Regions from separate parts of the Streptomyces sp. NPDC053076 genome, predicted to be linked through region 1. Evidence: riboswitches for the same ligand, from Rfam matches in the RefSeq annotation. Region 1 holds a riboswitch; each other region holds the start of a gene.
What was found. A riboswitch is a leader RNA that binds a small molecule or an ion and turns the genes downstream of it on or off. The one in region 1 is predicted to bind thiamine pyrophosphate.
Positions count from the first base shown of each region.

Region 2: another riboswitch for thiamine pyrophosphate. It lies ahead of ACIGYR_RS38330 (purine-cytosine permease family protein); the one in region 1 lies ahead of thiC (phosphomethylpyrimidine synthase ThiC).
Region 3: another riboswitch for thiamine pyrophosphate. It lies ahead of thiO (glycine oxidase ThiO); the one in region 1 lies ahead of thiC (phosphomethylpyrimidine synthase ThiC).
Region 4: another riboswitch for thiamine pyrophosphate. It lies ahead of ACIGYR_RS17970 (thiamine ABC transporter substrate binding subunit); the one in region 1 lies ahead of thiC (phosphomethylpyrimidine synthase ThiC).

Region 1 covers NZ_JBITZL010000007.1:220,881-228,358, reverse strand. The annotation lists gene ACIGYR_RS27360 (cupin domain-containing protein) at 1-56, shown strand, start outside; gene ACIGYR_RS27355 (DUF5326 family protein) at 190-402, shown strand; gene ACIGYR_RS27350 (IclR family transcriptional regulator) at 822-1,574, shown strand; gene ACIGYR_RS27345 (SsgA family sporulation/cell division regulator) at 1,674-2,111, shown strand; gene ACIGYR_RS27340 (YibE/F family protein) at 2,203-3,624, opposite strand; TPP riboswitch at 3,705-3,882, shown strand; gene thiC (phosphomethylpyrimidine synthase ThiC) at 3,875-5,659, shown strand; gene ACIGYR_RS27330 (hypothetical protein) at 5,862-6,725, opposite strand; gene ACIGYR_RS27325 (metallophosphoesterase) at 6,906-7,478, opposite strand, start outside.
Region 2 covers NZ_JBITZL010000019.1:2,543-10,020, forward strand. The annotation lists gene ACIGYR_RS38320 (SDR family oxidoreductase) at 25-273, shown strand; gene ACIGYR_RS38325 (hypothetical protein) at 340-588, opposite strand; gene ACIGYR_RS38330 (purine-cytosine permease family protein) at 892-2,292, opposite strand; TPP riboswitch at 2,282-2,377, opposite strand; gene ACIGYR_RS38335 (hypothetical protein) at 4,261-5,052, shown strand; gene ACIGYR_RS38340 (sensor histidine kinase) at 5,082-6,461, opposite strand; gene ACIGYR_RS38345 (response regulator transcription factor) at 6,458-7,120, opposite strand; gene ACIGYR_RS38350 (phosphatase PAP2 family protein) at 7,074-7,478, opposite strand, start outside.
Region 3 covers NZ_JBITZL010000002.1:1,030,670-1,038,147, forward strand. The annotation lists gene ACIGYR_RS11890 (thiazole synthase) at 412-1,206, opposite strand; gene thiS (sulfur carrier protein ThiS) at 1,210-1,422, opposite strand; gene thiO (glycine oxidase ThiO) at 1,419-2,588, opposite strand; TPP riboswitch at 2,586-2,697, opposite strand; gene ACIGYR_RS11905 (hypothetical protein) at 2,751-3,101, shown strand; gene ACIGYR_RS11910 (NAD(P)/FAD-dependent oxidoreductase) at 3,134-4,366, shown strand; gene ACIGYR_RS11915 (Rv2175c family DNA-binding protein) at 4,431-4,796, shown strand; gene thiE (thiamine phosphate synthase) at 4,888-5,535, shown strand; gene metF (methylenetetrahydrofolate reductase [NAD(P)H]) at 5,706-6,629, shown strand; gene ACIGYR_RS11930 (hypothetical protein) at 6,686-7,478, shown strand, end outside.
Region 4 covers NZ_JBITZL010000004.1:113,653-121,130, reverse strand. The annotation lists gene frr (ribosome recycling factor) at 1-467, shown strand, start outside; gene ACIGYR_RS17985 (phosphatidate cytidylyltransferase) at 467-1,615, shown strand; gene ACIGYR_RS17980 (cytochrome P450) at 2,067-3,335, shown strand; gene rlmN (23S rRNA (adenine(2503)-C(2))-methyltransferase RlmN) at 3,432-4,538, shown strand; TPP riboswitch at 4,562-4,669, shown strand; gene ACIGYR_RS17970 (thiamine ABC transporter substrate binding subunit) at 4,750-5,832, shown strand; gene ACIGYR_RS17965 (ABC transporter permease) at 5,880-7,478, shown strand, end outside.

The DNA of each region.
Region 1 (7,478 bases):
ACCACATCAGCGAGGACCTCAGGGTGCTCGTGGTGTTCTCTCCGCCCGAGGCGTGAGGCCGGGCCCCAGGGTTCCCTAGGGGACGGGTCAGGGGAGGACAAGGGACGCCGGGCCCCCGCGGAGGTCCTCCGCGGCCCTAGCATCGAGTGCGGAACACCGACAACGCACGAGAACGTAAAGGACGAGGCGATGCCAGAGATCTTCGCGGGGCTTCCGTGGTGGGTGAAGTGGGTCGCGGTGCCGGTCATCGCCCTGGTCGTGTTCGGCGGCCTGATAGCGAGCGTGGTCGGCTTCGTGATCGGCCTGCTGTTCAAGGCGCTGATCTTCATTGCCCTGGTCGGCGGACTGATCTACGTCGTGCGCAAGTTCATGGGGAACTCCTCGTCACGCAGCGACTGGTGAGGAATGTGGGAACCGGTGCTCGATGACGGGAGGATCGGTTCCCTCGGGGGAGGGAAGTTTCACCGGGAGCCGTCTGCGCGTGGTGGCGGGCGGTTAGAGTCCGGAACTCCCCGCGGGTTTCCGGCACCGTGGGTGGCGCAGCCCCCTCCGTGCTCTTCCCCCGCACGGGCTCCCCCTCGCCCTTCGGGAGTGACCTACCCTTGGCCACGGTTGACACCGCACCGGCAGACCCCCAAGCACCCGCCGCACCACGCTCATGTGCTCCCCCCGTCCCGCGACCGGCTCCCCTGGCCGTCCCCGGCCAGCCGCAGGCCCACGCGGCGGACGGCAAACCCCCGCAAGCCGCGGACCTCCCCGGGTCACGGCCCTCCGTCACCCGGCCGGAACCACAGGCCGCCGATGCGTCGAACTCCACCGCCATGCCCACCGCGACGCTCATCGGATCCGTCCAGCGCGCCATGCGCCTGCTGGAGACCGTCTCCACGCACGTCTACGGCGCCCCCGCAAAACAACTCGCCCGCGAGACCGGCCTCGCCCTGCCCACGACGTACCACCTGTTGCGCACCCTGGTGCACGAGGGCTATCTGCGCCGGGAGAAGGGGCTGTTCTTCCTCGGTGAAGCGGCGGAACGGCTGGGAAGCAGTGGAGCGCGGCAGAAACGTCGCAGCACGGTGGCGGACACGCTCGCACACTGGCGCGATTGCATCGGTGTGCCGGTGTATTACGCGATGTACCAGGACGGTGAGATCGAGGTCATGTGCGTCTCCGACTCCCTTCAGGCACCCGCGGTCCAGGAGTGGGCGGACTTCCGCGAGACCGGCCACGCGCACGCGATCGGCCAGTGTCTGCTCTCCCAGCTGGACGAGGACGCGCGACGCGACCATCTCGCCCGGTACCCCGTGCGGCCCGTCACGCCGTACACGGTGCGGGACAACGACGCACTGCTGCGCCGGCTGGCCCGGACGCGGCGGATGGAGCCGGTGGTGGAGCGTCAGGAGTACGCGGTCGGGACGGTCTGCGCGGCGGTCCCGATCACGGTCGGCACCACCGCGGCCACCGTGGCCATCTCGCTCCCCGCCCACCAGGCCGAACGGCTGCTGCCCGCGGCCCGTCGGCTGCAGGGGGAGATCGGGCGGCATCTGGGGTCGCTCACCTTCTCTATCAGTATCTGAAAACTTACTCCTTGTGATCTGCTGTGCACGTTCAGCAAGATTTGACCACGGTCAGAGGGATCAATCCCGGCCAGTCGACGTCATATGACGGGGTAGGCGATGCGCGAGTCCGTACAGGCAGAAGTCATGATGAGCTTTCTCGTGTCGGAGGAGCTCTCCTTCCGCATCCCGGTGGAGTTGCGCTATGAGACCCGCGATCCGTATGCCGTGCGGCTCACCTTTCATCTCCCCGGCGACGCCCCGGTGACCTGGGCCTTCGGGCGGGAACTGCTGATCGACGGGGTCGGCCGTCCGTGCGGGGAGGGGGATGTGCGCATCGCCCCCGCCGATTCCGAGGTGCTGGGCGAGGTACTGATCAGGCTTCAGGTGGGCGGTGAGAAGGCCCTGTTCCGTTCGTCGGCGCCGCCACTCGTGGCGTTCCTCGACCGCACGGACAAGCTCGTGCCGCTCGGTCAGGAGGGTGCGCTGGCCGACTTCGACGCTGATCTCGACGAGGCTCTGGACCGCATCCTGGCCGAGGAACAGAGCGCCGGCTGAGGCGTTACAGCAGGGCTGCAGGCGCTCCACCATGCATCCGGGAACTGTGCAGGAACGCTTCTTCAGGGAGCGCCGTCCACCGCCGCCGTACTCACCGCTTCCGGCGCCGGCCCCGGCCGCCGCGCGCCGGCGCGGGCTGGGCCCCGGCGGGTGCCGTGGCATCCGGGCCGGCACGGTCGGCCGAGACGACCAGCGCGGCCAGCGCCGTGGTGACCGGGACCGAGGCGACCAGGCCGATCGAGCCCACCAGCGTGCGCACGATCTCCTCGGCCACCAACTCACTGTTGGCCACGGTCCCGACGCTGCTCTGCGCGATCGAGAAGAGCAGCAGCAACGGCAGTGCCGCACCCGCATAGGCGAGCACCAGGGTGTTGACCACGGACGCGATGTGGTCGCGGCCGATACGGATGCCCGCCCGGTACAGCCCGCGCCAGCCCATCGACGGGTTGGCCTCGTGCAGCTCCCAGACGGCCGACGTCTGGGTCACCGTCACGTCGTCCAGGACGCCGAGCGAACCGATGATGACCCCGGCCAGCAGCACACCGCTCATGTCGATCGACGGATACAGGCCGTGGATGAGGCCGGTGTTGTCGTCCGTGTTTCCGGTCAGCGCGGCCCAGCCGATGAACAGAGAGCCGAGCACACCGATCAGCGAGAGGGAGATCAGCGTGCCGAGCACCGCCACCGACGTACGGGCCGACAGACCGTGGCACATGTACAGGGCGATCAGCATGATGGCGCTGGACCCGACCACCGCCACCAGCAGCGGATTGGCCCCCTCCAGGATCGCCGGCAGGATGAAGAACGTCAGCACCAGGAAGCTCACGGCCAGGGCGACCAGGGCCATGACGCCGCGCAGCCGGCCCACCACGACGACGGCCACCGCGAAGATCCCCGCGAGCAGTGCCATCGGGAACTTCCGGTTCACGTCGGTCACCGAGTACTGCAGTTCCTTCGGCGCCGAGGGCTCATAGGCGACCACGACCTTCTCGCCCTCGTGCAGTTGCCGCGTCTGGTCCGGTTGCACGATCTCGGTGAACGTACGGCCCTTGTCCTTGCCGGTGTCGACGCGGACGGTCGCCTTCTTGCAGGTGCCGTCGGCCTGCTGCTGCGCCGAGGTGCCCTCGGCGGTGGAGGTGTCGCCGGTCGGGGGTACGCCGGAGGCGTTCACCGACTTGCAGCTGACCTCGACGACCTGGCTGACCGTGGCCTGCTGGGTCTGCCGGTCGAAGCCGACGCCGGTGCGCTTGTGCGAGGGGGCTTGTCCGGGCCAGAGCACCACGAGGCCGACCAGGGCCGCCGCGGTGAAAGGGACCAGGATCGCGGCGATGACCTTGCGCAGGTGCCGGGAGACGGGAGCGGCGGGACCGTGGCTGTGGCTGTGGCTGTGGCTGTGGTTGTGCCCGGGACCGCCGTTGTCGCCGCCCCGCTGGGCACGGTGGCCGTGCCCGATGCCCTGTTCCGAGCCGTCTCGGCGGGGCGCCTCGGGCGGCTGGTGTGGGTGCTGCTCCATCCTGGTCACCGCCCGATCATCCCAAGAACGGTGGGGGCCCACTGTTCAGCGCGCCACACATGACGCTAGCGTGGAGGCACCTTTGCACACGCGGGAGCTCGGAGCACCGGGCTGAGAGGGCGCTGACCTCCGTAGACGCGATGTTTCACGTGGAACGAGCGCTGTTCCACAGGAAACGTCGACATACGGAAACCGCTGCGTCGACCGCCGAACCTGTTACCGGGTAATGCCGGCGTAGGGAGTAGGTCTCATGACCAACAAGGACGCACGCACGCCTGCCTCCGCTCAGGACGGGAAGCCCCAGGAGGCCGGGAAGTCCATCGGCTGGCACAAGGCATACGTCGGGGGCTCACGCTCCGACCTGCGGGTGCCGGTCCGTCAGGTGCACCTCACCAACGGGCAGTCGGTCACGCTGTACGACACGTCAGGCCCGTACACCGATCCATCCGTCGACACGGACGTCCGCAGGGGCCTGTCGCCGCTGCGGGAGAACTGGATCATTGCCCGTGGCGACACCGAGGAGTACGCGGGCCGTCCGGTCCGTCCCGAGGACGACGGGATCAAGCACACCTCACCGCGCGGCGGGCTGCGGAACCTGGACGCGGTCTTCCCCGGTCGCCCGCGCCAGCCGCGCCGGGGACGCAGCGGCCAGGCGGTGACGCAGCTCGCGTACGCCCGCAGGGGCGAGATCACCCCGGAGATGGAGTTCGTGGCCCTCCGGGAGAACGTTTCGCCCGAGGTGGTCCGCGAGGAGATCGCGGCGGGACGGGCCGTGCTGCCGGCCAACGTCAACCACCCGGAGATCGAGCCGATGATCATCGGCAAGCGGTTCCTGGTGAAGGTCAACGCCAACATCGGCAACTCCGCGGTGACGTCCTCCATCGAGGAGGAGGTCGAGAAGATGACCTGGGCGACCCGCTGGGGCGCCGACACGGTCATGGACCTGTCCACCGGCCGCAACATCCACACCACCCGTGAGTGGGTGCTGCGCAACTCCCCCGTCCCGATCGGCACGGTGCCGCTCTACCAGGCCCTGGAGAAGGTCGACGGCAAGGCCGAGGAACTGACCTGGGAGATCTACAAGGACACCGTCATCGAACAGGCCGAGCAGGGCGTGGACTACATGACCGTCCACGCGGGCGTCCGGCTGCCGTACGTCCCGCTCACCGCCAACCGCAAGACGGGCATCGTCTCGCGCGGCGGCTCGATCATGGCCGCGTGGTGCCTGGCGCACCACAAGGAATCGTTCCTGTACGAGAACTTCGAAGAACTGTGCGAGATCCTCGCCGCCTACGACGTCACGTACTCGCTGGGCGACGGCCTGCGGCCGGGATCGATCGCGGACGCCAACGACGAGGCGCAGTTCGCGGAACTGCGCACGCTCGGGGAACTCAACCAGATCGCCAAGCGTTTCCACGTACAGACGATGATCGAGGGCCCCGGTCACGTCCCGATGCACAAGATCAAGGAGAACATCGACCTTCAGCAGGAGATCTGTGATGAAGCTCCGTTCTATACGCTCGGCCCGCTGACCACGGACATCGCGCCGGCGTACGACCACATCACCTCCGGCATCGGTGCCGCGATGATCGCCTGGTGGGGCACGGCGATGCTCTGCTACGTCACGCCCAAGGAGCACCTGGGCCTGCCCAACCGGGACGACGTCAAGACGGGCGTCATCACCTACAAGATCGCCGCGCATGCGGCGGACCTCGCCAAGGGGCACCCCGGTGCGCAGGAGTGGGACGACGCATTGTCCGACGCCCGCTTCGAGTTCCGGTGGGAGGACCAGTTCAACCTCGCCCTGGACCCGGACACGGCACGGGAGTTCCACGACGAGACGCTGCCGGCCGAGCCCGCCAAGACGGCCCACTTCTGCTCGATGTGCGGCCCGAAGTTCTGCAGCATGAAGATCTCGCAGGACATCCGGCGTGAGCACGGTGGCAGCCGGACCGAGATCGAGGCGGGCATGGCCCAGAAGTCGGAGGAGTTCGCGGCTGCCGGCAACCGGGTGTATCTGCCGATCGCCGACTGAACCCGCATGCGGTGAACTCGCCGTACAGCCGTCGGCTCCGATGGCGGCGGCTGGTGAGGCACTGGGCCGCGGCTCGCGGCCGGCCGGGGTGGTGGCACCACACCGGTTGGCCGCTGGGGGCCGCAGGACGCGCGTACGTCCTGTGCGGTCGGCTCACCTCGTGCGCCGGTGACGCGGCCAGGCTGCTCGGCGCGCGGCCGGGTCACTCGGGCCGGTGCTCCGGGCCGCCGAAGTCCGGGCTCGTGTAGTCGGGGCTGGTGAAGCTCGGCCGGTCGGACGCGGTCCCGTTGTCGGGGCTGCTGAAGCCGGGCCGGTCGTAACCCAGTCGCGGTATGCGGCCGGTCGGGGCGGGCGGGGCCGTAGGGCGCACGACGGCTGTGCCGGGCTCGGCCAGTGCCTCCCGGAGGAAGGGCAGGATGCCGCGCTCCAGCAGAGCGTCCCGCCAGGCATCTCTGGCTCTGGACAGCTCTTCGTTCGCCGTCTCCCGGGCCCGGGCGTCCGCCGTGCTGCTGTTGCGCAGGGCGGTGAGCAGCAGTCCGACGGCGGCGACGAGGATCGCCGCCGCGGTCATGACGCCGAACACCCAGCCGGTGGTGAGCAGGGTCCGGGCGAGGGTGTGCCCGGGGTCCAGCACCTTCAGGATGTAGCCGACGAGCAGGAAGATCGCCGCCGCGGTTCCGGAGAGGACGGGAGCCAGGACGGCGATGACCGCGATGGCGCCCGCGCCGGTGCTCTCGGCGGCTTCCCCGAGGGCGGTGACGAGACCGGTGTCGGCCGAACCGGACTCCGGGACCTCCGAGTTGGTGATGGTCGCCGAAGTGGAGAGCGCCGGGTGGCGCAGTCCGTCACGGATCTCGACGTAGTACTGGTACTCGGTCGCCGCGGCTGCGGTGATCAGGGCGGAGGCGTTGAGCGCCATGGTGCGCAGTTGTTCGGGGTTGAGCCGCTGTCCGACAGCGGCCAGTTCCGGTCGCTGTGGTGCGGAGCGCAGCGCCTCATCGAGGAGCCGCTCGAATTCCTGGCGGTCCTCGCTCTGCAGATGCTGCGGAACGCTGTTCATGTGCATCCCCCGATGCTCCGTAGGGCTTGGCTCGCACGTCGGCGAGCCGTCGGGCAGAAACGGAGGGGAGCCTGCTACGGATAAGCCGATGGTAGAGCCGTGACGGCGCGCGGTGACAGGGGATTGCCGGAAATTGCGTTCCGGCCTGCGTGAACGCAGCCCGGGAGACGTCTGCCCGGCAAACCGTCAGTTATCCAGAGGAAGTTGTTGGACCAGCAGCTTTCCGGCCATGGTCACTCCGCCGTCCATGGCGATGGCGAGCCCGTCGGCGTAGACGTGCGGGCCCTCGACGACCGGGTCGGTGCTCTCTTCGTCGTCCTCGGAGCCGACCTCGCCGAGGAGGTAGGGAATGGGGCTGTGTCCGTGAACGACCCGGGTGCCGCCGTACGTATCGAGGAGGGAACGCACGGCCTCGGCGCCGCCCTCGTCGCGGAAGGAGAAGCGCTTGGTGAACTTGCGGAACAGGTCCCAGACCTCGTCGGCGTCATTGCGGGTCAGAGCCTCGCGGACGGTGTCGTTGACCGCCTCGATAGAGTCGCCGTAGTCGAGGTAGGCGGTGGTGTCGGAGTGAATGAGCAGATAGCCGTCGACCATCTCGACGGCGTCGAGGCGGGCCATCCACTGCAGGTGGTGGTCCTGGAGGCGGTCCATGTCGGTCTTCTGGCCGCCGTTGAGCAGCCAGGCCGCCTGGAAGGTGGCGGTGCCCGCGCCCGAGTTGACGGGCGTGTCGCCGAACCGCTTGGCGCCGAGCAGCAGCAG
Region 2 (7,478 bases), on a different contig from region 1:
GGCGTCTCTTGGAGCAAGGGAGCGATGGACCGGATCACGCTGGCCGGCGCCCGGGAAGTCGCCCACCTGGGAGTGACCTGCAACGGGATCAATCCCGGACCGACGGACACCGGGTGGATGACTGAGGGGCAGAAGGCGGACATGATCCGCTTCACGCCCCTGGGACGCATCGGAGTGCCGCAGGACTGCGCGAATCTCGTCTCGTTTCTCTGCTCCGCAGAGGGCGGATGGATCAACGCCCAGCTTCTCCAGAGCAACGGCGGCATGGGTTAGCCAAGCGCATGGCGATGACTCAAGGGCGCTTCCGGCTGGCGACGTCGGCTGCGTAGGCGCCTCAGTCTATGTCTCGATGAGTTCGGCCCGCTGAACCTCATGCCTCATCCCGGGCGGTGATGGGCCACGCGCGGAGGGCGGCATAAAAGCCCCGCCCTGGAGCCCCTGCCCGTCGGCGGGCTGTATGTCCCGCAGCGGCCGGCCAAACCAGGTCCTGATCTGCTCCAGGTGCCCGGCGTCCCCACGGATCGTGCCGCCCGCCAGGCCCACCGAGGCCCGCGCGAGGGCGAACCCGGACAGCACGTCGGTCTCCAACCGCTCCAGATCCTTCGCCGACGCGGGCGCCCGGTGCTCACGCAGGTCCCGTACGACTGCCGGCGCCGCTGACCCGAGCGCCCTCGCCTTCGGTCCGACTGCGGATCGCTCGGACGAAGTGAGACGCCTCATGAATTCCGAGGTCAGGTCACAGAGTCGCAGAGCACTCGAAGGAGTAGGAACCCCTGGCCCCTGGCCCCTGACCACGGGGTTGGGGACTCGGCAGGGCTCAGGAGAACTCACGGGATGTCGCACACGTCTGATCCTTGACGGGCCGTACGTCGCCGGTGTGCCGAGGCGCGGTCAGGCATGGCGCCGTACGCGCAACGGTGTGTAGACGAGCAGGGCCGCGAGGAATGCCACGGGGTAGGCGAGGTCGGCGCCGTGCAGGGCATGGGCGACCGGGCCCACGTACAGGCTGGTGCTCATGAACGGCACCGCAACGGCGAAACCGACGAAGAACGCCGTGAGAGCCGGCCACCACGGCTGTGGCTGCGCTTCCTCCGTCGTCAGGACGACCGGGCGGCCGCCGCGCGCCCGCGCGCGGGCCGTCCAGTCGACGATCACGATCGCGACGAACGCGGGGATCCAGTAGCCGACGAACAGCAGCACGTTCTGGAAGCGGGCGGTGGTGTCGGCGGCGTGCATCCACAGCACGAGCGGGAAACCGAGCACCGCGGCGAACGCGGCGGCGACCGGCCGCGGCAGCCGCACGCCGACGGTCTGCAGTGCCAGCGACCCGCTGTAGTCGTTCATGGCGTTGCTGCACAGCGCCGCGAGTGCGACCGCGAGGAGTCCGAACGCGCCGAGCGCGCCGCCGCCGAGCAGCCGGTCCACACCACGGGCGGTCTGGTCGGTGAACTGCGAGGCGCCCCACAGGCCGAGTGCCTGCACCGCGACGAAGGACACGCCGACACCGAGCAGGGTGCACCAGAACATGTGCGGACGGGACGCCGTCCGTGGCAGGTAGCGGCTGAAGTCGCTGGCGTAGGGGGCCCACGAGAGGGCGAGACTCAAAGCGATGGTGCAGGTCAGCACGAACGCGCCCGCCCGGTCGGCGCCCTGCACGGTCGCGGTCGTCGTGGGCTGGGTGCTGTGCACGAGCTTCACCGCCAGCGCGGCGAGCGCGGCGGCGAGTGCGAAGGTCATCACCGTCTGCAGGCGGTGGATCGCCTCGTACCCGATCACACCCAGCGCTCCCTGGGCCGCCAGCATCACCAGGGCACCCAGCCAGAAGGGCCAGTCGAACAGTTGGGCCAGCGCGTCCCCGCCGAACAGGCCGATCAGCGCGTCCCAGGCGATGGACGACAGCCACTGCAGGGCGCCCGGCAGGGCGACGGCCCGTCCGAAGGCCAGCTTTGCCAGCGGCAGTTGGCCCGCCCCGGTCTGGCTGCCCCAGGTCCCCAGGTAGGCCGTGGGCACCGCACCGAGCAGAGTGCCGAGCACCACGGCGAGCAGCGCGGTGGCGAAGTCCAGGCCGAGGACCGCCCCGACGGTGCCGGTGAACACGCCGGTCATCGTCAGGTTGGGGGCGAACCATACGGTGAACAGCCGCCGGGGGCTGCCGTAGCGGGCGTCCTCGGGCACCGGCGTGATGCCGCGCGCTTCCACTCGCAGATCGCCGGGGGCCGTCGGCATCCGGCCGTCGAAGACTCGCCGCGCCTCGGCGTCGGCCGTCTCTTCATGGGCATACGGCAACGACATATGACATCCCTCCGCCAGTCCTAACTGGTTCAGGTTCAACGGGTGTGATCTCAGCCCCCGTGCGGGGGCACCCCGTGTCCAGGTACACCGGCCAGAATAGCCCGGTCCGGTGGCCGGTTCCGGCCAGGGGAAGGTGGTGCGGAACCGGGAGGTGGTGCGGAACCGGGAGGTGGTGCGGAACGGCGAGGTGGTGCGGAACGGCGAGGTCGTGTGGAACGGCGAGGTGGTGCGGAACGGCGAGGTCGTGTGGAACGGGCGAGGTCGTGTGGACGGCGTGATCGCGAACGCGGCACCGCCGTGGCGGCCTGTGCGGGGATCAGCCGGCGGTGGCGCCTGTCCGGGGATCAGCCGGCCGTGGCGGGCCGTCCGAGAGACGGCCCGCCGGACGTAGAGGTGCCACGGCGCTGCGCACGGTTGTCACCGCGAGGCGGTGGCCCGGGCGGCCTGCTCGATCACGTGGGTGACGGCGTCCGGGTGGGAGACGGCCATGGCGTGGGAGGAGCTGACCTCGGTGACGTGTGCCCTCGGTGACGTGTGCCCCGGCCCGCTCGGCCATGTGTCGTTCGGCGGCAGGGGGGATCGTACGGTCGTTGCGTGCGGCGGCGTACCACGAGGGCAGGTTGGAAAGGCCGTCTATACCAGTCCAGTGAGAGCAGGCGGGGCCAGGAAAGTCCAGGTCAGGGCGTAGAGGATGGGTGGCGTCGAACCAGTTCGCGACATATTGGTGAGACGCGAAGGCAAGAGAGACAACGGTCCACGGGGCCGTGTCTCTCGGCTTCTGCCTCTCGTCTCGGCGGTGGATGAGTCATCCGCTGCCTGCCGGGAGTCCGGCGGGGTGGACGCTCACACGTGGGTCCGTAGGGGCTCCAGCCGTGCATGAACGGCTTGAGGTCCTCGGCGCGAGGCTCGGGGATTTCCGGGAGCAACGGTGAACCGTTGAGCGGATTCAGGCGTTGCACGTAGCTCTCGGCCCACGAGATCCATGCCTGGGCTTCCTCCCTGGCCGGCCCGGGCGGCAGACCCTGCATGAAGCCGGAGTGCGCTGACGTACTCGACGAGGTCCGCTGCACGCTGCCACGCCGCGTGCTGTGCTGCGAGGTGGCGCACGTGGTGTGCCTCTGCGTATTCGGTCGTGCCTGACGCTTGGCGGCTTCCCATCGAAGGCGCCTTTGCTGTGCTTCCTCCCGGTCAGCCAGACGCCTGCGTTCGGCTGCCTGTCCGCGGAGACCGACCTCCTGCACGATTTCGGCGAGCTGGTCCTCAAGAGGCGTTCGGCCGTGTCGGCCCACTCGCCGCCCCGGTGTGGCAGCCCGCCACTCAGACGGATCCTCAGGCGGTCAGCGGGTGAGTAGTCGTGGCGAGGGATCCGGACCCTGGAGTGCTTCCGCGTATCTGCGAGTTCCCTCTGCGTGGGGACGTGTCAGACCCGGTCCTGTTCCTGCAGGACGCGAAGGGATAGCTGCCGTGGTCGAGGAAATGCCGGCCGGCGGTCGTGAGTGTCGCGGGCCAATGTCTTTTCCCCTGAAGACCTTGACCAGTCCTCGGCTCTGTAACGCCTGGCAGCTGAGCTTGTGCGCCTCCCCCTGCCGTATACCCACAGGGCAGCCTTGCCCGACCCACCGCAGCACCTGCAGTCGACGCTCGTTCAACTGACGCGGCGCCTGAACCCCCAACTGTGCGAACGCCAGCATTTTCACAGCTGAGCCCTCGCGACGTGGACGGATGAGCGCAGATGTGCACGGAAGTCATGGGGATGGCCAACTGTTGCGGTCCTGCTTTTCAGTCGCCAAGCCGATGCTGGGAGAGCGTTGTTACCACCGGTCGCAAGCTGCTGACCAGTGCATCGGCCACTGTGTTCAGGTCACGTTCAGGTCCGTCTGAGCCTCGGGCAACTCCCGTACCGGAAGCACCAAAACTCTGGCAAAGAGGTCTGGGACAACCGCCGGTCACCGTGCCATGGTGCCTGCCATGTCGACTGTTCACCTCACTCACAACAGGCACGCGGGCCACATGCGTCACGCGGCGAGCAAGGTGCCGGAGGTGACCGTCTACTTCTGGATCATCAAGGTGCTGACGACCGGTATGGGCGAGACGGCCTCGGACTGGTTGGCCCACCTGCTCGGCCCGATCCCCGCGGTCGGCCTCGGCGGCATCGCCCTGGTGGCTGCTGTGGCGGTGCAGTTCGCCGTCCGACGGTATGTGGCCTGGGTCTACTGGACGGCGATCGTCATGGTCAGCGTGTTCGGCACGATGGCCGCCGACGTCCTGCACCTCGGCCTCGGGGTGCCGTACACGCTCTCGACCCCGTTCTTCATGGGCGCGCTCGCCGCCGTCTTCGCTCTTTGGTACCGCGTCGAGCGCACCCTGTCCATCCACAGCATCCATACCCGGCGCCGCGAGACCTTCTACTGGGCCGCCGTGCTGGCCACGTTCGCGCTGGGCACCGCCGCGGGCGACCTCACCGCCACGATCGGCCTCGGCTATCTGGGCTCCGCCGTCCTGTACGCCGCCGCGATCGCCGTTCCGGCCGTCGCTCACCGGTGGGGGACCCTGAACGCGGTGGCCGCGTTCTGGACCGCGTACGTCATCACCCGCCCGCTCGGCGCCTCTGTCGCCGACTGGATGGCGGCCGGCCACGGCAGGGGCGGACTCGGCTTGGGCCTGGGGCCGGTCACGCTGTCCTGGACGGTGGCCATCCTCGGCTTCGTGGGCTTTCTGGCTGTCTCACGCAAGGACGTTCGGCACGACGTCACACCGTGACACGCCGGTAGCGCCGAGCGGCGCCACCATCACCCGGCAGGCAGGCTGACTACGAACCGTGCCCCCGGGGTGTGTCCGGGGTCGTACGTCACCTCGCCGCCGGCGGAGCGGGCCAGGCGTCGCGCCAGCGGCAGTCCCAGGCCCGCTCCGCCGTGTCCGTCGCCGGGGTCCGCGCGCTGACCGGGCTGGAAGAGCTGTCCGGAGAACGGAAGTGGTACGCCGGGCCCGTCGTCGATCACTTCGACGCGTACGCCGTCGGGCGCGCGGTACGCACGGACGGCGACCTTGGTGCGGGCGTAGCGGCAGGCGTTGGTCAGGAGGGGGCTGATGATGCGTTCGAGGAGGGCGGATGGGACTCCGGCCTCCACCTGTGGGCCGTCGGCGGTGACCGTCAAGTGGCCTGGCACCTCCGGCAGTTCGGTGAGTCTTCGGAGGGCGGGCAACACCTCGGCGGTGCCCGGCGCGGTGAGTGTCCCCCCGCGGGCGTCGTCCAGGAGGGTGTCGCAGATGGTGCGCATGGACTGGGCTGCTTCCGCGATGACCTTGTGGGTCGCGTGGGTCTGGCCGGCGGTGCGGGGGCGGGTCTGCCACCAGTCGAGTTCGGCGATGATCCGGCTCAGGGGCGTACGCAGTTCGTGCGAGAGTTCCCCGGTGAGCTGGCGCTCGTGGCGCAGGAGGGTGCGGATGCGGTTCAGTATGGCGTCCAGCGACGTGCCGAGGCGGGCGAGTTCGACGGGGTGCCGCATGCTGCCGAAGCGCTCTTCGGAGGCCACGGCGCTCCACTGGGTGGCCTGGTCGGTCATCGTGCGGACCGGGCGCAGCGCGCGGCCTACCGCCAGCCGCGTCAGGGCATAGGTGCAGGCGAGCATCACGACGTCCAGCGCGAGTGACCCCATGAGCAGGGTGTCGGCCGAACTCCGGTAGGGGGAGAGGTCGAGCGCGGTGACCACCAGAGCCCCGCTCCCGTCAGCGGACACCGGCTGGGAGCACAGCCTGAGGGGGCCGTCGACGTCGGCGGTGACGCACCGCCGCCCGCCGCGCTCGGCGAGGGCGTCGGCGACGCGGGTCAGGGAGCCGGCGTTCGGCGGCTCTTCCAGCAGGCGTCGGCCTGCGTAGATCCAGACGTTGGTGTCGAGGAGGGCGTCGTGGGAGGTCTCCAGGACGCGTACCGTCCTGCGGCTGGTGTCGATGGTCGTCGCAACGGCTGCGGCGCGGGTGCGCAGTTCGTCGTCCGCCTGGTGCTGGAGGCGATGCTGGGCCACGGCGTTGAAGGCGACGGTGAGGACCAGCATCAGCAGCGCGGCCGTGGTGAGAGCCACCAAGGACAGCCGGCCGCGCAAAGTGCGCGGTGCCAGACGGTGAAGGAAGGCGGTCACGGCGGCCCGCAGCCGGCGGCGGATTCCGCTCATGACAGGCGGTGGCCGACCCCGCGGGCCGTGCCGATCGTCCGGTCGCTGCCGGCCTCGCGCAACTTGCGGCGCAACCGGGTCAGGTACTGGTCGAGGGTGTTGTCGTGTACTTGGGCGCCCTCGGGCCAGCCCGCCCGGACCAGCTCGCGGCGGGGCACGATGTCGCCGGAAGCCGCCATGAGCGCGGCCAGGAGACGGAACTCGGTCGGTGACAGATCGACTCGGGTGCCTCGGACGCTGACCACGTGCCGGACGGCGTCCAGTGCCAGGTCTCCTGCTGTGCAGGCGGGCGGCGGTGCGGCCCGTTTGAGGGCTGCCCGTAGACGGGCCGCGAGTTCGGCGAGGTGGAAGGGCTTGGGCAGGTAGTCGTCGCCTCCGGCGGAGAACCCGGACAGCCGGTCGCTCAGCCGGTGGTGGGCGGTCAGGAAGATGACGGGGGAGAGGAATCCGTTCGCGCGCATCGCCTGGCACACGTCCCGTCCGTCGGCGTCGGGCAGCCCGATGTCGAGCACGGCGGCGGAGATGCCGGGGGTGGCCAGCCGCAGGGCGGTGGCGCCGTCCGGCGCGGGCACGGTGTCGAAGTCCTCGTCGCGCAGCCCGCGCATCAGCACGTCACGCAGGGTGTGATCGTCCTCGACGACCAGGATCGTCTGGCGCATGGTCCTCCCTCGGCTCTCGTGCCACGTCCGTCTGTTCCGGTGCCGTGTCCGTCCGGCCGTCCGCTGTGCTGCCCATCGGTTCTGCCGTCCTTCGCGCCGAGTCCGTGTCCGTGTCCGTCGCGCCGGGGATCCATCGTTCGGGAAGCCAGTGGGCCACGGCGCTCAGGCACAGGCCCAGCCAGCCGAGGGCGAACAGCCAGCCGCCGACGACGTCGGTGAACCAGTGCACTCCGAGGTAGACGCGGGTCAGTCCGACTGACGCGCCCCAGCCGCCGATGACCAGGATGAGCGGGGTCCGGCCGCGCGGGCGGCGTACGCGGACGGCGATGATCAGCAGTCCCGCGGCGAGGGCCGCCGT
Region 3 (7,478 bases), on a different contig from region 1:
GAAGCCGACCTGTGACGCTTCCCACGCATGCCCGCGGCGACGCCGAGCCCCCGACCTGCGACGCCCCACGCCCCGCGGCCACCACCGACGAACACGTGACCTACGCCGCACCCCGCCTCCCAGCCACCGGACGCGGACCCACCGACCTGTGACGCCCCAGCGGTCCGCGCACCCAGGCCCTCAGCCGGCCCGACGCGGAGCAGCCGACTCGTGCCGCCCCGGAGGCGCCGAGGCTGTGACGCATCCGCGGTCCGCGTCTCACAGCCACCTGGTGGCGGAGGCGCCGGCCTGCGACGCACCCGCGATCCGCGGCCGCCGACGGTGGAGGCGCCGCACCGGAAGGCCGGCCTTCCGGTCGGCGGTGACGGGCGGTGCGCGGGTGGGAGAGCCCGGACGGGACCACCACTGCGGTCAGAACGCGGGCCGCTCCGGATCCAGCACGGCCAGGCCCTCCGCAGGAGACGACGCCTGCGCGAGATACCGCCGCGGAATCCGCCCGGCCAGCCGAGCCAACCGGCCCCCCTCCACCGCATGCCTCATCGCCGCGGCCATCCGCTCCGGCTCCTGCGCCCGCGTCACCGCCGACGCCAGCATCACCCCCGCGCACCCCAGCTCCATGGCCAGCGCCACGTCGGACGCCGTACCCGCCCCCGCGTCCAGGATCACCGGCACGCGCGCGTGCTCCACGATCAGCTGGAAGTTGTGCGGATTGCGGATGCCGAGCCCGGAGCCGATCGGCGACCCGAGCGGCATGACCGCCGCACATCCGACGTCCTCCAGCTTGCGCGCGAGGACGGGATCGTCGTTGGTGTAGGGCAGCACCGTGAACCCGTCGTCGACCAGCGTCTCCGCCGCCTCCAGCGTCTCCACCGGGTCCGGCAGCAGCGTCCGCTCGTCGGCGATGACCTCCAGCTTGACCAGGTCCGTACCCAGCGCCTCCCGGGCCAGCCGGGCGGTCAGCACGGCCTCGCCCGCGGTGAAACAGCCCGCCGTGTTCGGCAGCACCCGGATGCCGAGCTTCTCCAGCACCGACAGCACCGAGCCGTGCACGGAGGGGTCCACCCGGCGCATGGCCACCGTCGTCAGTTCCGTACCGGAGGCGACCAGCGCCCGCTCCAGCACCTCCAGGCTGGGCGCCCCGCCCGTACCCATGATCAGCCGGGACGAGAAGGTCAGCCCACCGAGGACCAGGGGATCGTCAGCCATGGCTCAGCCTCCCTGCACAGCGGTGAGGACTTCGACGCGGTCGCCCTCGGCGAGGGCGGTCGTCGCCCACTGCGCGCGTGGGACGACGGTCTCGTTGACGGCGGCGGCCACCCCGCGCGGCGCCGCGGTGAGGTTCTGGACCAGGGCGTCCAGCACCGTGCCGGCGGCGACCTGACGGGGCTCGCCGTTGACGGAGATGGTGACGGAGAGGTTCATACGGGCTGCTCCAGTTGTTCCATGGCCGCGGCGCCGAACCGCCGCGGGGTGAAGGCGCGCGCCTCCTCGGGCAGTCCACCGGTCACCAGGGCATGCGCCAGCACGTCCCCGGTGACCGGGGTGAGCAGCACGCCGTTGCGGTAGTGCCCGGTGGCCAGCAGCAGCCCGGCCAGGCCCGACGGACCGAGCAGCGGCGCGTTGTCGGGGGAGCCGGGGCGCAGCCCGGCCCGGGTCTCGGTGAGCGGCAGCTCGGTGATGCCGGGCACCAGCTCGTGGGCGTCCCGCAGCAGCTCGTACACGCCCCCGGCCGTGACCGTCGTGTCCCAGCCCAGCTCCTCGCTGGTGGCGCCGACGACGAGTTCGCCGTTCTCCCGGGGCACCAGATAGACATGGCCGCCGCGCACCACGGCCCGCACGGTCCGGCTCAGGAACGGCGCGTACCGGCGCGGCACGGTCAGCCGCAGCACCTGCCCCTTGACCGGCCGCACCGGCGGCAGCAGCTCCTCCGGCACGCCCGCGAGGCGCCCGCTCAGGCTCCCGGCGGCGAGCACCACCTGCTGCGCGCGCAGTGCGGTGCCGTCCTCCGTGGTGATCCCGACAGCCCGGTCCCGTGCCACGTCCAGCCGCTCCGCCAGGACGCGGTGGAAGACCACCCCGGCCCGCTCGCACGCGGCCACCAGGGCCGCCGCCAGCCGGCGCGGGTCGATCTGGTGGTCGCCGTCGACCCGCAGCCCGCCGCGCACCCCCGGCGCGAGCATCGGCTCCAGCCGCCGGCACTCCCGCCCCGACAGCCACTCCGACTCCAGGCCCGAGCGCTGCTGGAGCGCGTGCAGTTCGCGCAGGTGGGCGCGGTCGTCGGCGTCCAGCGCGACGGCGAGGGTGCCACAGCGGCGATAGCCGAGGTCGTGGCCGGTCAGTTCGGTCAGCTCGGCCGCGAACGCCGGGTAGCGGCGGGCCGACTCCAGGTTCAGGGCGAGCAGGGTCTCCTCGCCGTAGTGCAGCTCGGTGACCGCGGCCAGCATCCCGGCCGCCACCTGTGCGGCCCCGCCCCCCGGACCGGGGTCCACCACGGCCGTGGCGAGCCCGCGCTGCGCCGCCCGCCAGGCCGTGACCAGACCGATGATTCCGCCCCCGATGACGAGGACGTCGGACGTACGTGACGACATGGGCGTCCAGCCCCTCCCTTCGCCGGCATGACCCGGATCAGGTTCGTACGGTCGGAGGCCGCCAGCCTCCCTCTCAGCCCGGTGCGTCCGGGCTCCCGCGAGTGCTTGTACGGTGGCCACCCTAGCCCGCGGTCCTCGTCACTCGTAAGGGAGCCCCGCTTCATGGCCCGGTCGCTCGACGCACTGACCTTCGCCCCTGTGTCCGACCAGGCCCCAGGTCAGGTGGGTACCCGCACCCGGTTCGCCTACCACGAGAGGGACGGCGAGATCTGGGCCGAGTACGCGGGCGGTGACGTCGTACGCGGCCACCTCGTCGGCACCCGGCAGGGAGACCGGCTGGACTTCCGGTACGTGCAGCTCAGGACCGATGGGACGACCGCCTCGGGGCACTGCGTGTCCACGGTCGTGGAGCTGCCGGACGGACGGGTGCGGCTGGAGGAGACCTGGGAGTGGGAGTCCCGGCCGGGCTCCGGCACGAGCGTTGTGGAGCAGGTCACCGAGCAAGCCCCCTGACTGACGGTTCGTCATGTGTCTAAGGTGATCGGGTGAGCGAGCAGACAGCGGAAGAGAGCACGTCACAGGGGCGGCGCGCGGTCGTCGTCGGCGCGGGCATGGCCGGGGTGCAGACCGCGGTCGCCCTGCGGGAACAGGGCTTCCGGGGCCGGGTGACCGTCATCGGCGCCGAACCGCACCAGCCGTACGACCGGCCGCCGCTGTCGAAGGCCGTGCTGCTCGGCAAGGCCGAGGGCTCCGCGTTCGACGTGGACTTCGAGGCCCTCGGCGTCGAGCTGCGGCTCGGCTGCGAGGTGCAGGGCCTCAGGCCCGCCGCGTACGAGCTGGACACCGAGACGGGTCCGGTGCCGTACGACGTCCTGGTCCTCGCCACCGGAGCCGAACCGATCACGCTGCCCGGCACCGAGGGCGTACCCGGGGTGCATCTGCTGCGCACCCTGGACGACGCCGAACGGCTGCGGCCCGTGCTCGCGCGGCAGCACGACATCGTGGTGGTGGGCGCCGGCTGGATCGGCGCCGAGTTCGCCACCGCCGCCCGCGAGGCCGGCTGCGCGGTGACCGTGGTGGAGGCCGCCGACCACCCGCTGGCCGGCGCCCTGCCCGCCGAGGTCGCCGCGCCCATGACCGCCTGGTACGCCGACAGAGGCACGGAGCTGCGCACCCACGCGCGCGTGGAGCGCGTCGAGCCGGGCGCGGTGGTGCTCGCCGACGGCACCCGGCTGCCCGCGGGCGCCGTCGTCGTCGGCATCGGGGCCCGCCCCGCCACCGGCTGGCTGGCGGGCTCCGGCATCGCCCTGGGCGCGCACGGCGAGATCCTCACCGACGCCCGGCTGCGCACCTCCCTCGCGGACGTGTACGCCGTCGGCGACTGCGCGTCCTTCCCCTCGGCCCGCTACGGCGAACGGCTGCTCGTCCACCACTGGGACAACGCCCTGCAGGGCCCGCGCACGGTCGCCGCGAACATCCTCGGCGAGACCCCGGCGGTCTACGACCCGGTGCCGTACTTCTGGTCCGAGCAGTTCGGCCGGTTCGTGCAGCACGCCGGCCACCATGCCGCGGCCGACCGCATGGTGTGGCGCGGTGATCCGGCGGGCCCCGCCTGGACGGTGTGCTGGCTGCGCGAGGGTCGCCTGGTGGCCCTGCTGGCCGTCGGCCGGCCGCGTGATCTGGCCCAGGGCCGCCGCCTGATCGAGGCGGGCCGGCACATGGACTCCGAGGCTCTGTCCGACCCCGCCCGCCCCCTGAAGGACGCGACGGCCGACTAGCGCGTCCTCCCAGGTGGACCCGCCTGACTTCCGACTGTCGGTGGGGGATGGCAGGCTTGTCCCCGTGACCGAGATTGACGCAAAAATCGATGCTCTCGTCCCCGCCTGGCTCACCCTCCCCGACATCGCCGAACAGCTCGGCGTCGAGGTGACGCGCGTCCGGCAGCTGGTCAAGGAGGGCCAGCTCATCGCCGTACGCCGAGGTGAGAACAAGGCGCTGCACGTCCCCGCCGACTTCATCGACGGGGACAAGGTCGTCAAGGGCCTGTCCGGGACCCTGACGCTCCTGCGGGACGACGGCTTCACGGACGAAGAGATGATCGAGTGGCTCTTCACCCCCGACCCGACCCTGCCCGGCACCCCCGCGCAGGCCCTGAGCGAGAATCGCGGCACGGAGGTGAAGCGCCGCGCCCAGGCGCTCGCCGTCTGAGGCCGACCGCATCAGGGGGTGGCGTACGGGCCCCGAGCCCGTACGCCACCCGCCGAACCACCAGGCACACCGACCACGGGGGGACCCACGCATGTCCGACACCGCCCGCGCCGCGCTGGCCGACGCCCGCCTGTACCTCTGCACGGACGCCCGCAAGCGCCAGGGCGACCTGCCCGCGTTCCTGGACGCGGTCCTGGCCGGCGGGGTCGACATCGTGCAGCTGCGGGACAAGGGCATGGAGGCGGCCGAGGAACTGGAGCACCTGCGGGTGTTCGCCGACGCCTGTGCCCGGCACGGCAAGCTGCTCGCGGTCAACGACCGGGCCGACGTCGCCCATGCCGCCCGCGCCGACGTGCTGCACCTCGGCCAGGGCGACCTGCCGGTCCCCGCGGCCCGCGGGATCCTCGGTGACGGGGTCCTGATCGGCCGCTCCACGCACGCCGGGGCCGAGGCCACCGCCGCCGCCGCGCAGGAGGGCGTGGACTACTTCTGCACCGGTCCCTGCTGGCCCACCCCCACCAAGCCCGGCCGCCACGCCCCCGGCCTCGACCTGGTGCGCCACACGGCGGGCCTCGGCACCGACCGTCCCTGGTTCGCCATCGGCGGCATCGGCCTCGACAACCTGGACCAGGTGCTGGACGCGGGTGCCCGCAGGGTGGTCGTGGTCCGCGCGATCACCGAGGCGGACGACCCGGGCGCGGCGGCGACCGAGTTCGCGAAGCGGCTGCGGCAGGGCTGACGACCGCCGGGCGGCCCCCGGTGATCCGGTGCGGGCCCGCCGTCCGATGCCGGTGCGGCGCCGGTCCGGGGTCCCGGGGTTTTGTCCAAGGGGTGGACAGGAAGCCGGCAATTCGGGCAAATTTCCTACGTGTGGTTGGGGGACCGTCCACCCCTGGCTAACCTGCGGGTATGGCCCTCGGAACCCCATCCACCAGGACTGATCGCGCACGCACCGTGCGCGACATCCTCGCCACCGGCAAGCAGACGTACTCGTTCGAGTTCTCGGCGCCGAAGACCCCCAAGGGCGAGCGGAACCTGTGGAGTGCGCTCCGGCGGGTCGAGGCGGTCGCTCCCGACTTCGTCTCCGTGACCTACGGCGCCGGCGGTTCCACCCGCGCGGGCACGGTCAAGGAGACCCAGCAGATCGTCGTCGACACCACACTGACCCCGGTCGCCCACCTCACCGCGGTCGACCACTCCATCGCCGAGCTGCGCAACATCATCGGCCAGTACGCGGACGCCGGTATCCGCAACATCCTCGCCGTCCGCGGCGACCCGCCCGGCGACCCCATGGGCGACTGGGTGCCGCACCCCCGGGGCCTGACCTACGCGGCCGAACTCGTCCGGCTCATCAAGGAGTCGGGTGACTTCTGCGTGGGCGTCGCCGCGTTCCCGGAGATGCACCCGCGCTCCGGGGACTGGGACACCGACGTCGGCCACTTCGTGGACAAGTGCCGTGCGGGCGCCGACTACGCCATCACACAGATGTTCTTCCGGCCGGAGTCGTATCTGCGGCTGCGCGACCGCGTGGTGGCCGCGGGCTGTGACACCCCGGTCATCCCGGAGGTCCTGCCGGTCACGAGCGTGAAGATGCTGGAACGGTTGCCCAAACTCAGCAACGCCGTCTTCCCGGACGCCCTGAAAGAGCGGATCCTCACAGCGAAGGACGATCCGGCGACGGTACGCTCCATCGGTATCGAGTTCGCCACGGAATTCTGCGCGCGGCTGCTGGCCGAGGGAGTGCCCGGACTGCACTTCATCACGCTCAACAACTCCACGGCGACCCTGGAAATCTACGAGAACCTGGGCCTGCACCATCCCCCGCGGGCCTAGACCGGCCGCACCGCAGTACGACACACTGCGTAACGGCCACTGGGAGAGGGGCGTACATGGGCTGGACGGTCCTCTACATCGCGTTCGGCGTCGTCGCACTGTGGTTGCTGGGTGAGGTGCTGCTGCAGTACAAGGCGCGGCTGCGCTGGCGGCTTCTCGCCTTCGCCGGCTTCGTCGGCGTCGTCCTGGGCGTGCTGATGCCTTCCGTCATCGTGATCGGGCTGGGCGCGATCGCCTTCGCGGTCGGCCAGACCTACGTCACGCTGTCGTTCCGGCGTGGCTTCGCCTCCGGCTGGGCGGTCAAGCGGCCCGAGGCCGAGGCCGGCGGCGGCAGCAAGCGCCGCCGCGGCAGGGCGGACCGGCACGAGCCGGGCGTCCCGGACGCCGACCCGGAGTTCGCCGGGGACGCCGGCGACCGGGGCACCGACCACGACGACGTCCACGGCGGCCAGGGCCAGGCATACGCCGGCTTCGACGACGACTACGACCGCGACGACGTCTTCACCCCGGCCGCCGACCGTCCGGCCCAGCCGGACGCCGCCGGGACCACCTCCGTCTACGAGCCGCAGCCCCTCCCCGATGACACCGGCAACTACGGGGTCTACGGCGACACCGCGCCCGCGGACGCCACCCAGCAGAGCTACGCCTACGACTACTCCGGCTACGCCCAACAGGGCTACGGTTACGAGACGGCGGGCCAGCAGGGCTACGCCAACTATTCCGACCCGTACATCGGCAGCCAGCCCTACGGCTCCTACGACCAGGGCTACGGCCAGCAGTACGGACAGCCCGGATACACCCAGGACCCGTACGCCACGGGCGGTTACGGCGAGACCCCGCCCGGCGGGG
Region 4 (7,478 bases), on a different contig from region 1:
GTGCGCACCCGGCGATGTTCAACAAGATCGTGGCCGACTACTACGGCGCCCTGACGCCGATCAACCAGCTGGCCTCGTTCTCCGTGCCGGAGCCGCGCATGGCGGTCGTGACCCCGTTCGACAAGAGCGCACTGCGCAACATCGAGCAGGCGATCCGCGACTCCGACCTGGGCGTCAACCCCAGCAACGACGGCAACATCATCCGTGTGGTGTTCCCCGAGCTGACGGAGGAGCGCCGCCGCGACTACATCAAGGTCGCCAAGGCCAAGGCCGAGGACGCGCGCGTGTCCATCCGCTCCGTGCGCCGCAAGGCCAAGGAAGCCCTCGACAAGCTCGTCAAGGACGGCGAGGTCGGCGAGGACGAGGGCCGCCGTGCGGAGAAGGAGCTCGACGACACCACGCACAAGTACGTCGCTCAGGTGGACGAGCTTCTGAAGCACAAGGAAGCGGAGCTGCTCGAAGTCTGATGAGCGACTCTTCCTGGGGAGCGCCGCCGACGGGTCGGACCGGCTACTGGGGGCCCACCGAGGGTGGGCCTGTCCAGGGGGCTGCCCCGGCGGGTCCCGCGTACGATGCGCCTGAGGCGCAGCAGACTCGCCCCATGCCCCTCGTGCCCGACGTGCCCGGCGTACCCGCGTACGGCGGAGACCAGGACGACGACCGGAGGGCCGCCCGGACGGGCGGCCCCCTGTTCCGAGATGAGACGTTCCAGGTCCGGGAACTCCCGGCCGAGACCCAGAACCCGGAGCACCCGGAGCCCATGCCCGACGTCCCGCAGACGCCGCCGGCGCCGCAGAAGAAGAGCGCGGGCCGTGACCTGAGCGCGGCCATAGGGGTCGGGGTCGGGCTCGGTGTGCTGATCGTCGCGTCCCTGTTCATCGTCAAGGCCGTGTTCGTCGGCGTCATAGCGGTCGCCGTCGTCGTCGGGCTGTGGGAGCTGACCAGCAGGCTCCAGGAGCGCCAGGGCATCAAGGCACCGCTCGTGCCGCTCGCGGTCGGCGGAGCGGCGATGGTCGTCGCCGGCTATGTGCGCGGCGCCGAGGGCGCGTGGGTCGCCATGGCCCTCACCGCCCTGGCCGTTCTGGTGTGGCGTATGACGGAACCACCCGAGGGCTACCTCAAGGACGTCACGGCCGGCGTCTTCGCGGCGTTCTACGTGCCGTTCCTCGCCACGTTCGTCGCGCTGATGCTCACCGCCGACGACGGTCCCTGGCGGGTGCTGATCTTCCTGCTGCTGACGGTCGTCAGCGACACCGGCGCCTACGCGGTCGGCTGGCGCTTCGGCAAGCACAAGCTCGCCCCGCGCATCAGCCCCGGCAAGACCCGCGAGGGCCTGGCGGGCGCGGTGCTGTTCGCGATGGTCGCGGGCGCGCTGTGCATGCAGTTTCTGATCGACGACGGCGCCTGGTGGCAGGGCCTGCTGCTGGGCCTCGCGGTCGCGGCCAGCGCCACACTGGGTGACCTCGGTGAATCCATGATCAAGCGGGACCTGGGCATCAAGGACATGGGCACCTTGCTCCCCGGTCACGGAGGCATCATGGACCGCCTGGACTCACTCCTGCCCACGGCACCGGTGGTCTGGCTGCTGATGGTCGTGTTCGTCGGCAGCAGCTGAGGCCGGGCCGCGGTCCGGCCGCCGGTGGTGCCACGCCGGGGCAGCGGTACAGGGGCCGTCACCGGCTCCGCGTGAGCCGCTCGGCGTATGTCTTCCGGGCCCCCGTCCTGAGCACAGGGCGGGGGCCCGTCGCCGTGTCGCGCGCCGAGGTGAGCCGCACCCGGATGCCGCAGCATGAATCGGCGGCCGGGGCCGGCTCGCGGCAGACTCCCTCAGAGGACGGCGTCCCACCGTCACCGCGACCCCGACCCCGACCCCGACCCCGACCGCGACCGCGACCGCGACCGCCCCCGCCACTGCGACCGCCCCCGCGACCGCGACCGCCCCCGCCACTGCGACCGCCCCCGTCACCGCGACCGTCACCGCGACCCCGACCGCCCCCGCCACTGCGACCGCCCCCCGCCCCCGCCGCCGCCCCCGCCACCCGGCGACGCAGCACGGAGTGTGCCCGATGCCCCTCGACCCCGCACCCGCCCGCCCCTCGCTCGACCCGGCCCCGATGGGCAGGGCCGTCGGTCCGCCCGTACCGCCGGTCAGGTTCTGGCCCGTCGACGACCTGCCCGCGCTCGACCCCGATCCGTTCCTGGACGAGCTGCTGCGCGACGAGCCCGTCACCCGGATCGCACTGCCGCACGGCCAGGGGTGGGCCTGGCTGGTCACGCGGTACGAGGACGTCCGCTTCGTCACCTCCGATCCGCGCTTCTCCCGGGCACAGGTCGCCGGCCGCGAGGTCACCACCATGCGGCCGGTGCCGGTGGCCTCGCAGACGGCCGGGGTGCAGTACGTCGACCCGCCCCGGCACACCTTGCTGCGCCGGGTCGTCGCCCGCGCGTTCACCGGCGGGAGCATGCGGCGCCTGCGACCGCTCGCCGAGCGCAGGGCCGCCGAGCTGCTCGCCGGGATGGCACGCGCCGGCGCCCCCGCCGACCTTGTGGAACACCTGCACGGTCCCTTCCCGATCGCGGTGCTCCGCGACTTCCTGGGCGTGGCGGAGAAGGACTGGCACCACTGGGCCACGACGGGCGAGGCCCTGCTGTCCTCGGGCGCCGCGTCCAAGGAGCGCGCCCGGGAGGCCGCCGGGGCCACCCGTGCCCGGATCGCCGAGCTGCTCCGGAGCCGTCGCGACGACCCCCGCGAGGATCTGGCCGGAGTGCTGGCGCAGGCCGCCGCCACGGGCGAGATCACCGAGGACGAGGCGATCTCGCTGGCCATCGCCGTCCAGGTCAGCGGCGGTCACGCGGTCCGCAACAACAGCGGTTCGATGATGTACGCGCTGCTCACCCACCCCGAGCACCTGGACCGGCTGCGCCGCGAGCCGGACCTGCTGCCCCGGGCGGTGGAGGAGCTGTTCCGCTACGTCCCGCACCGCAACGGCGTCGGCATTCCCCGGGTCGCCACCGAGGACGTCGAGGTCCGGGGCCGGCTGATCCGGGCCGGTGACGTGGTCTACAACGCCTATGTCGCCGCCAACCGCGATCCCGGGACGTTCCCCGACCCCGGCGCCCTGGACTTCGACCGCGAGGGCGCCCCGCACGTCGCCTTCGGCCACGGACCGCACCACTGCCTGGCCGCCGCCATGGCCCGCATGGAGGCCGAGGTCATGATCGCCTCCGTCCTGTCCCGCTTCCCCGGCATCCGGCTGGCCGTGCTCCCCGAGGAGGTCGAGTTCCAGCGCCAGGGCCTGATCCGCGGACCGAAGACCCTGCCGGTGACCTGGTGAGAAAAGCCCCCGGGCGCGCCACCGACGACGAACGCCGAACGAGGCCCGTACTCGCCCCGCAGGTCACCCAAGTGGATCTGCGACACTGGTAACGCTATGCCTAAGCCCGGAGAACTCACTTTCGTCGCGCCGCGCGGAGCCAAGAAGCCGCCGCGGCATCTCGCCGACCTCACGCCCGCCGAGCGCAAGGACGCGGTGGCCGAGATCGGTGAGAAGCCGTTCCGTGCCAAGCAGCTCGCGCAGCACTACTTCGCGCGGTACGCGCACGACCCGGAGCAGTGGACCGACATCCCCGCCGGTTCGCGAGCCAAGCTCCAGGAAGCCCTGTTCCCGGAGTTGATGACCGTCGTCCGGCATCTGTCCACCGACCAGGGGACCACCCGGAAGACGCTGTGGCGGCTGTTCGACGGGACCCTCGTCGAGTCCGTGCTGATGCGGTACCCGGACCGGGTGACCATGTGCATCAGCTCGCAGGCCGGATGCGGGATGAACTGCCCGTTCTGTGCCACCGGGCAGGCGGGTCTGGACCGGAACCTGTCCACCGCCGAGATCGTCCACCAGATCGTGGACGGGATGCGGGCCCTGCGCGACGGAGAGGTGCCGGGCGGCCCGGCACGGCTGTCCAACATCGTCTTCATGGGGATGGGCGAGCCGCTCGCCAACTACAACCGGGTGGTCAACGCCATCCGGGCGCTCACCGACCCCGCCCCGGACGGCCTCGGGCTGTCGCAGCGCGGGATCACCGTCTCGACCGTCGGGCTGGTGCCGGCCATCCACCGGTTCGCCGACGAGGGCTTCAAGTGCCGGCTCGCGATCTCCCTGCACGCCCCCGACGACGAGCTGCGCGACACCCTCGTCCCCGTGAACACACGGTGGAAGGTGCGCGAGGTGCTGGACGCCGGGTTCGAGTACACCGAGAAGTCGGGCCGCCGGCTGTCGATCGAGTACGCGCTGATCCGGGACATCAACGACCAGGCGTGGCGCGGCGACCGGCTCGGCCGGCTGCTCAAGGGCAAGCCCGTGCACGTCAACCTCATCCCGCTGAACCCCACGCCGGGGTCGAAGTGGACCGCGTCGCGGCCGGAGGACGAGAAGGCGTTCGTCGAGGCGATCGCCGCGCACGGGGTACCCGTCACGGTCCGCGACACCCGTGGCCAGGAGATCGACGGAGCCTGTGGCCAGCTCGCGGCCACCGAGCGGTAATCTGGCCACGTCCACACATCTTCATATTCCGACAGGGGAGCGCCACAGCGCTGAGAGTGCGGCAACCGGGCCGCAGACCCTCTGAACCTCGCCCAGGTCATTCTGGGTAGGAAGTTCGGTCATCACTCAAGCTGTTGCGCCCTGCCCGGGTCCCCTCGGGGACTCCGGGCAGGGCCGCGTCTCTTCCTGGCCCACCCCAGGAGGACATCCAGTGCACAACAAGACCCTCGTGGCCGTGGCGGCGGGGCTCGGCCTGCTCGCCGTGCCCGCGCTGACCGGGTGCGGCTCGTCCGACGGCAAGGGCTCCTCGGACCCCAGGACCGTGACCCTGGTCAGCCACAACTCGTGGGCCGTCTCCAAGAACGTGCTCAAGGACTTCGAGAAGCGGACCGGCTACCACGTCAGGGTCCTCGAGGACGGCGACGCCGGGCAGGCCGTCAACAAGGCGATCCTGACCAAGGGCAACCCGCAGGGCGACGTCTTCTTCGGCGTCGACAACACCCTGCTGTCGCGGGCGCTCGACAACGGTCTCTTCCAGCCGTACACGGCCAAGGGCCTCGACACGGTGGGCGCCGCCTACCAGCTCGACAAGGACAAGCACCGGGTCACGCCCGTCGACTACGGCGACATCTGCGTCAACTACGACAAGGCGTACTTCAGCGAGCACAAGCTGACCCCGCCGCGGACCTTCGCCGACCTCGCCGAGCCCCGGTACAAGAACCTCCTCGTCACCGAGAACGCGGCCACCTCCTCGCCGGGGCTCGGTTTCCTGCTCGGCAGCGCCGCCAGTTACGGCGACGAAGGCTGGCAGGACTACTGGAAGAAGCTCAAGGCCAACGGCGTCAAGGTCGTCGACGGCTGGGACCAGGCGTACTACCAGGAGTTCTCCGGCTCCTCCGAGGGCAGGAAGGCGGGCGGCGACCGGCCGCTCGTGGTGTCGTACGCCTCCTCCCCGCCCGCCGAGGTCATCTACGCCAAGAAGCGGCCCGGCACCGCCCCGACGGGGGTGGCGACCGGCACCTGCTTCCGGCAGACCGAGTTCGCCGGGGTGCTCAGCGACGCCGGGAACCCCAAGGGCGCCAAGGCGTTCGTCGACTTCCTGATCTCCCGGCAATTCCAGGAGGACATGCCGCTGAACATGTACGTCTACCCGGTGGTGCGGGGCGCGAAGGTGCCCGCCGAGTTCACCGAGTACGGTCCGGCCGCCGAGCATCCCGAGACCATGGCGCCCGGCGAGATCGCCGCCAACCGCGACCAGTGGGTCAAGTCGTGGACCTCGCTCGTACTGAAGTAGCCGCCCGCACGAGGGACCTGCGCGGGAGCGCGGCACGGCTCGGGCTGATGGCCCTGCCCGTCGCGTTCTTCGCGCTGTTCTTCGCCTGGCCCGTGGCCGCGATCGTCGCGCGCGGGCTGAAGGTGGACGGCGCCTGGCGGTTCGGGCGGATCGCGGACGTCGTCACGCAGCCGGACATCCGGCACGTGCTGTGGTTCACCACCTGGCAGGCGCTCGCCTCCACCGCCCTCACCCTGCTGCTGGCGCTGCCCGCCGCCCATGTCTTCGCCCGGCTCGACTTCCCCGGCAAGCAGGTGCTGAGGGCCGTCGTCACGGTTCCGTTCGTGCTGCCGACCGTCGTCGCCGGCAGCGCGTTCCTCGCCCTTGTCGGGCATGGCGGGCTGCTCGACGAACTGTGGGGCGTACGGCTGGACACCACGGTGTGGGCCATCCTGCTGGCCCACGTCTTCTTCAACTACGCGGTGGTCGTCCGCACGGTCGGCGGGTTGTGGGCCCAGCTCGATCCCCGGCAGGAGGAGGCCGCGCGGATGCTGGGCGCTTCCCCGCTGCGGGCCTGGCGCAAGGTCACCCTGCCCGCGCTCGCACCCGCCGTGGCCGCCGCCGCGCTGATGGTGTTCCTGTTCACCTTCACCTCCTTCGGTGTCGTGCAGATCCTCGGCGGCCCCACCTTCTCCACCCTCGAAGTGGAGATCTACCGGCAGACATCCGATGTCTTCGATCTGTCCGCGGCCGCCGTCCTCACCCTCGTCCAGTTCGTGGCCGTCGGCGCCATCCTCGCCGTGCACGCCTGGACGGTACGGCGACGGGAGACCGCCCTCCGGCTCGTCGACCCGAAGGTGACCGCCCGCCGCCCGCGCGGGGCCCGCCAGTGGGCGCTGCTCGCCGGAGTCCTCGGCACCATCACCCTGCTCCTGGTGCTGCCGCTCGGCGTCCTCGTCCGGCGCTCTCTGGACGCGGACGGCTTCGGCTACTACCGGGCGCTGACCGACTCCGACGGCGGTACGTTCCTGGTGGCGCCCGTGCACGCCGTGTGGACCTCGCTGGAGTACGCCGTCGCCGCCACCGCCATCGCCGTGGTGATCGGAGGTCTCGCCGCCGCCGCGCTGGCCCGCCGGGATGCGGGACGGCTGGTGCGGGGCTTCGACGCGCTGCTGATGCTGCCGCTCGGCGTCTCCGCCGTGACCGTCGGCTTCGGCTTCCTGATCGCACTCGACAAGCCGCCGCTGGACCTGCGCCAGTCCTGGATCCTGGTGCCGCTCGCCCAGGCGCTGGTCGGTGCCCCCTTCGTCGTACGGACCATGCTGCCCGTGCTGCGGGCGGTGGACGCCCGGCTCAAGGAGGCGGCGGCCGTGCTCGGGGCCTCGCCCTGGCGGGTGTGGCGGGAGGTCGATCTGCCGCTGGTGCGGCGGGCGCTGCTGGTCGCGGCCGGGTTCGCGTTCGCCGTGTCGCTCGGCGAGTTCGGGGCGACCGTGTTCATCGCCCGGCCCGACAACCCGACCCTCCCGGTCGCCGTGGCCCGGTTGCTGAGCCGCCCCGGCGACCTCAACTACGGCCAGGCGATGGCCCTTTCGACCATTCTGATGGTGGTGTGCGCCGCCGCGCTGCTCATTCTGGAGCGACTGCGCACGGACCGGACGGGGGAGTTC